Regions from separate parts of the Streptomyces sp. NPDC001890 genome, predicted to be linked through region 1. Evidence: riboswitches for the same ligand, from Rfam matches in the RefSeq annotation. Region 1 holds a riboswitch; the other holds the start of a gene.

Region 1 (3,154 bases):
CGCCCAACTCGAAGGCTGCGCCATCGACTTCGCCTGCATGGTCGACGGCATCGACCTGGACGCCGCGATCGGTGGCAGGGCGTCCTTCCGCATGGGGAAGTACGTGAAACTCGCCGTGCTCGCCGCCCGGGAGGCGGTCGCCGACGCCGGGCTCGACCCGGCCCGGTGGGAGGGCAGCCGCGTCGCGGTGGTCGTCGGCACCAGCAGCGGCGGTTCCGCCTCGCTGACCGAGCAGGCCGTCGTGCTCGACCGGCTCGGCGCCGGGGCCACCTCGCCGTCGGGCATCCTGCTCACCATCCCGAACATGCCCGCCGCCGAGATCGCGATCCAGTTGCGGGCCACCGGCCCCAGCATGGCGCCGTGCACCGCCTGCTCGTCCGGCGCCACCGCGCTGTCCGTCGCCCGCGACCTGCTGGTCACCGGGCAGTGCGACATCGCGATCGCCGGAGCCACCGAGTCGATCGTCTACCCGGCGGCCATGGCCGCGTTCGCCAGGTCCGGGGCCGGGGCCCGGCGGGACGGCGACCCGGCCGGACTGTGCCGGCCCTTCGCGGCCGACCGGGCCGGCCTGGTCATGGGCGAGGGCGCGGCCGTCATGGTGCTGGAGCGGACGGACGACGCGCGGGCCCGGGACGCGGCCCCTCGGGCGCTGCTCGCCGGCACCGGCGCCACCACCGACGCCCACCACCCCATCAGCCCGCGCCCCTCCGGCAAGGTCGCCCAGGCAGCGGTGGAGGCCGCGCTGCGCGACGCGGGCTGGGCGGCCGAGGACGTCGAGCACGTCAACGCGCACGGCACGGCGACCCCGGTCAACGACGCCGTCGAGGCCGCCCTCATCGCCCGGGTCTACCCGCACCGGCCGCCCGTCACCGCACCCAAGGGCGTACTGGGGCACTGCATGGGGGCGGCCGGAGCGATCGAGGCCGGGCTGACCGTCCTCACGCTCCAGCGCGGAGTGGTCCCTCCGATCGCCAACCTGGATGCCCCGGCGCCCGAGTTCGACATCGACTGCGTCACCAAGCAACCTCTGCGGCGGCCCATCAGGCGCGCCGTCAGCCATTCCTTCGGATTCGGCGGCCACAACGCGGTCCTCGCCCTTCAGCGTCCCTGAGGGCCGTTCCGCAGGCAGCAGGCAGGTGGTGCGACGGGAAAACGGCCCGGCGTACCACCGGCCACCACCGCCCGTGAGCCGCACAACCGCCCGAGAACCGCACGGAGGCACGTGATAGCTTGCCGGGGCCAGTCAAACTCCACGTAGGGGTCAGGGAATCCGGTGTGAATCCGGAACTGACGCGCAGCGGTGAGGGGGACGGGCGGGGCCACGGCCACTGGGACCACCCTCGGGTGCCCGGGAAGGCGCCCCGTCCGAAAGAACCCGAGTCCGAAGACCTGCTGGCATCCTCGGTCCGGTTCCGGACCGGGGGACTCAGTACAACGGGCTCCGCGCATGGGCCCAGAGACGCAGAGGGACTCCGTGACGTCCATAGCCAGCCCCGTCCGCACCGTCGCCCTGTTCTCGGCGGGACTCGTCCTGCTGACCGCCTGTGGAGGCGGAGCCGGTCGGTCCGGCGCGAAACCGGGCCCCGCGGACGGATATCCGGTGACGCTGAAGAACTGTGGACGCACCGTCACCGTCGAGGCCGCGCCGCGCCGCGCCGTCCCGGTGGACCAGGGATCGACCGAGATCCTGCTCTCCCTCGGTCTCGCCGACCGGATGGCCGCCACCGCCACCTGGACCGACCCGGTGATGAAGGGCCTGGAGAAGGCCAACGCCCAGGTGCCCAGGATCTCGGACAACCGGCCGTCCTCGGAGAAGGTCCTCGACCAGGAACCCGACTTCGTCAGCGCCTCGTTCGCGTCGACCCTCGCCAAGGGCGGCGTCGCCCCCCGTGAACAGTTCGAATCGCTCGGCGTCCCCACCTATGTCTCGCCCGCCGACTGCACCGGCAAGGACAACAGCGGCGGCGGCGACGGAGCCCGTACCGCGCCGCTCACCATGGAGAGCGTCTACGGCGAAGTGCACGACCTGGCCCGGGTGTTCGGCGTACCGGAGCGCGGCGACGCGCTCGTGGCGCGGCTGCGGGACCGGGTGAAGAAGGCGACCGAGGGCATCGACGCCTCCGGCGCCACCCTCCTGTACTGGTTCTCCGACTCCAAGGCCCCGTACCTGGCCGGCTGCTGCGGAGCACCCGGAGTCATCACCGAAGCGCTCGGAGCGAAGAACGTCTTCGACGACACCCACGAGGAATGGCCCCAGATCAACTGGGAGACCGTCGCCGACCGCAACCCCGACGTCCTGGTCATCGGCGACCTGACCCGCAGGGCCCAGACCGCCGAGAGCGCCGCGAAGAAGATCGAGTTCCTGGAGTCCGACCCCGTCACCAAGAACATGGACGCGGTCAGGCACAAGCGGTACGTCCTGCTGAGCGGCCAGGCCATGAACCCGTCCATCCGGACGGTCGAGGGCGTCGAACACGTCGCCGCCGGGCTGCGCCGGTTCGGGCTCGCGGGATGACGCGGACCGGACCCGGCACGGCGGTGGCCGTGCCGACGGCCCCCACCGCGTCGGCGCGCACCACGACGGGCGTACGGCGGCTGCGCGGCGGGGCCCTGTGGGCCGGCGGCATCGCGCTGCTCTTGGGCTCCGTCGCGGTCGCCGTCACCATCGGCCCCGCCCGCGTCTCGGTGGCCGACGTCTGGTCCGCGGTCGCCGCGCACCTCGGCTGGGGGCGGTCACAGCTCTCCCCGATCCGGGACGGCATCATCTGGAACCTGCGCATGCCGCGCACCCTGCTGGCCGCGGTGTGCGGCGCCGGGCTCGCGGTCTGCGGCACCGTCATGCAGTCGCTGCTCCGCAACCCGCTCGCCGACCCGTTCGTCCTCGGGGTCTCCTCCGGCGCGTCCACCGGGGCGGTCGTGGTCGTCGTCCTCGGTGTCGGCGGGGGAGCGGTGTCGATCTCGACCGGTGCGTTCGTCGGGGCGCTCGGCTCGTTCGCCCTCGTGCTGCTGCTCAGCCACACCCTGGGCGGCACGACCGACCGGGTGGTGCTCTCCGGTGTCGCGGCCATGCAGCTGTTCTCCGCGCTCACCTCCTTCGTCGTGATGACCGCCGCCGACGCCGAGCAGACCCGCGGGGTGCTGTTCTGGCTGCTCG
Region 2 (3,154 bases), on a different contig from region 1:
CTGGGTGGCGTACGTCCAGTCGGAGCCGGAGCTCTCCCAGAACGACCAGTACCGGTAGCCGGCCGCCTGGGCCGGTCCCGCGCCGAGCACGGCCAGGACGGCGCCCAGGGCCACCAGCAGCGCGGCGGCCCGTCCCGCGCGCCTCACGGCTGCCTGTTCTTCCGGCGACCGCTGATCAGGAAGAACGCGATCGCGGCGAGGACGAGGCCGATACCGATGTACCACCACACGCCCCCGATCACGTCGTCGCCGCTGTGGACCTGGTCCTTCTCCGTGGGCTCGTACCCGGTGTCGGCGGACGGGTCGGGCGTCACCACGGCGGCGGGCTCGGGGCCGGCCGCGTTCAGCCGGGCGACCAGGTCGACGCCGCCGAAGTCCCGGGCGTTGTCGCCGGTCGCGTGGGCGGCCAGGATCAGCTGGGCGTAGGCGGCGGGTCCGCTCTGGGCGGCCCAGTCCGCGGAGTTCTTCTTCAGCCAGGCGATGGCCCCGGCGGCCTTGTCCTGGTGGCCGGCCGCGGAGAGCGCGACGACCGCGTCCGCGGTGTTGCCGAAGTCGGGCTGCGGGGTGGTGTCGGTGGCACCGGGCATCGGCGCCTGGTTCAGGTGGCCGCTGCCGGCGAGGGCACCGGTGAGGTAGTGGGCGCCGTTCTGGGCGGCCTGCTCGGGCGTGAGGGGGGAACCGGTCCGGCAGGTCGGTGCCTTGCCCGCGGCGTTGTTGCCGACCGCCATCGCCTTGCCCATCGTGCCGAGCACGGCGGCCGCGGTGGCGTCCGCGTTGGCGGTGAGCCCGCCCTTCTTGTCGGCCTGGTACGCGAAGGCGCCGCCGTCCTTCCCGCCGCACGGGATCGCGAGCGCGAGCAGCGGATCGTAGGGGGTCTTGCCGCCGGGGGTCGTGATGTCCGCGAGCCGCTGCCCCTGCCGGGCGAGGGCGCCGATCACCAGGGAGGTGGAGTTGGCGTCGCTGGGCGCGCCCGCGGTGTAGCCCCAGCCGCCGTCCTCGTTCTGCACGGACTTCAGCCAGCGGACCGAGTTGTTCACGGTCTCGCGGTGCCCGCCCACCTCGACCAGCGCCTGGGCGGCGGCCGCGGTGGCGTTGGTGTCCCGCACGGTCTTCGCGTCGCACGGCTTGGAGACGTCGGGCCGGAACGCGGCGTAGGAGCCGTCGGCGCACTGCTGGGAGATCAGCCAGTCCACCGACTTCGTGGCCGGGGTGACCCCTTCGAGCCGCTGGGCGAGGAAGGCCATCGACTGCCGCCACACGCCGTCGTAGGTGGGGTCCGCCGTGCCGTACAGCCCCGAGGGCAGCGCGACGGACGGCGAGGGCGACGGGGACGGCGCTGCCACCGCGACCGGCGCAGCGGCCGCGCAGAGCACGGCGGCGGTGGCGGCGAGCGTTGCTGCGCTGCGACGTACGGTCATGGCGGGCGGGGCCTCTCCTGCGGGGTGAACCGGGCACAGGCACGCTCAGGCACCAGGCTCCGGCTCCGTATACCTCGACGGTGCCGACCACCGGGGGATCCGGTGGTCCGAGCCGGTCACGACCGCGGACAGGGCATTCCGACTCACCGCCTGCGAAGACGGTTCACGGCTGCGTGGTCAGTGCCGGATTCGCACCGGCTTCCCCCTGAACGGGCATGATGACGACCCGCACACTGTACCGGGCGGGTCCGGTCGGGGTCCGGGCCGGGAGGAGCGCCCCTGATCACACCGAGACGTACGTCACGCCGCTCCGCTCCGCACCGCGGGCCGCGCTCGCACCGCGAGGCACGCGAGGCACGCGAGGCACGCGAGGCACGCGAGGCACGCGGCCATCACACCGCAACGCACCCCACCCCTCACCGCCGCACCCCGCCCCTCCTCACACCGCGATGTACGCCACCGGACCGGTCCCCGGCACCGCCTCCGCGCGCCCGAGCTTCACCAGTCGCCGCAGATGCGCCTCCGCCTCCGAGACGGCGATGTTCCGGGAGCCGTGCGGGATCTGCTCCCAGGGCCGGTTCCACTCCATCCGCTCGGCCAGCTCCCACGGCGTCAGCGGCTGCGCCAGCAGCCCGAGCAGCCCGGTCAGCCGCTCCTCGTGATGCCCGAGGAGCTCCCGTACCCGCCCCGCCGCATTGGTGAAGGCGTACTGGTGGGCGGGCAGCACCTCGGCGGCACCGAGCCTGCCGATCCGTTCCAGCGAGTCGAGGTAGTCGCCGAGGGGGTCGGTGGCCGTGGCGTCGTCCGGGTCCTCGTACAGCCCGATGTGCGGACTGATTCCCGGCAGCAGGTGGTCCCCCGAGAAGAGCCGCCCCCGGCCCGGCAGATTGCCCGGGTGATCCTCTTCCAGGTGCAGGCACACATGCCCCGGCGTGTGCCCCGGCGTCCAGATCGCCCGCAGCCTGCGCCCCGCCAGATCGAGCAGCTCACCGGGGACGATCTCGCGGTCCGGGAGCGCGGCCCGCAGCCCCGGCAGCGTCCGCATCCGGCCCCCGCCGGCCGCGGCGGCCCGCAACGGCGCGAGATGCTCCTCGGGCGCACCGACCGCGGTGAGCTTGGCCGCGAGATATGTCAGCCACCTGCCGGGTTCGTTCTCCCGGGTGCGGCGCACGATCGCGGTGTCCGCCGCGTGCATGGCGATCCAGGCCCCGGAGGCCTCGCGCACCTGCCCGGAGAGCCCGTGGTGGTCGGGGTGGTGGTGGGTGATGACCACCCCGTGGATGTCGGCCATCTCCGTACCGACGGCGGCGAGTCCGGCGACGAGCGTGTCCCAGGCCTCGGGATCGTCCCAGCCGGTGTCGATCAGAACCGGTCCCCGATCGGTGTCCAGGACGTGTACGAGGGTGTGGCCGAGCGGATTGTCCGGGATGGGCACCTTGATGCTGTGCACGCCCCCGCCGTGGTCGGTCACCTGCGCCATGAGGTCCCCATCTCTCTCGACGACGTGCGGCTGCGCTCCGTCGCGCCCGCATGTGGGTGCGTCGCGCCCACTGTAACGAGAACTTGTTCCAGTAGTAGCCCCGGTCGACCATCTGGTTCGGGGTGCTGTCGCGGACGTGGACTCCTGGAACTGGAACTGGTATCAGTTCTGACACAGAGTCAGATCCTGAATCGGATGCCGGGTCGGATGCCGATCCGGACCGGACGTCGATTCGGGCAACGCACCGCGCCGCGGG

What was found. A riboswitch is a leader RNA that binds a small molecule or an ion and turns the genes downstream of it on or off. The one in region 1 is predicted to bind cobalamin.
Region 2: linked by a shared signal. The riboswitch ahead of ACFYY1_RS03020 (prenyltransferase/squalene oxidase repeat-containing protein) and the one ahead of ACFYY1_RS23120 (ABC transporter substrate-binding protein) in region 1 are both predicted to bind cobalamin.

Annotation. Positions count from the first base shown of each region.
Region 1 is NZ_JBIATE010000009.1:150,519-153,672, reverse strand. It holds gene ACFYY1_RS23125 (beta-ketoacyl-[acyl-carrier-protein] synthase family protein) at 1-1,111, shown strand, start outside; cobalamin riboswitch at 1,224-1,412, shown strand; gene ACFYY1_RS23120 (ABC transporter substrate-binding protein) at 1,475-2,515, shown strand; gene ACFYY1_RS23115 (FecCD family ABC transporter permease) at 2,512-3,154, shown strand, end outside.
Region 2 is NZ_JBIATE010000001.1:694,099-697,252, forward strand. It holds gene ACFYY1_RS03015 (SCO2322 family protein) at 1-147, opposite strand, end outside; gene ACFYY1_RS03020 (prenyltransferase/squalene oxidase repeat-containing protein) at 144-1,418, opposite strand; cobalamin riboswitch at 1,528-1,663, opposite strand; gene ACFYY1_RS03025 (MBL fold metallo-hydrolase) at 1,858-2,898, opposite strand.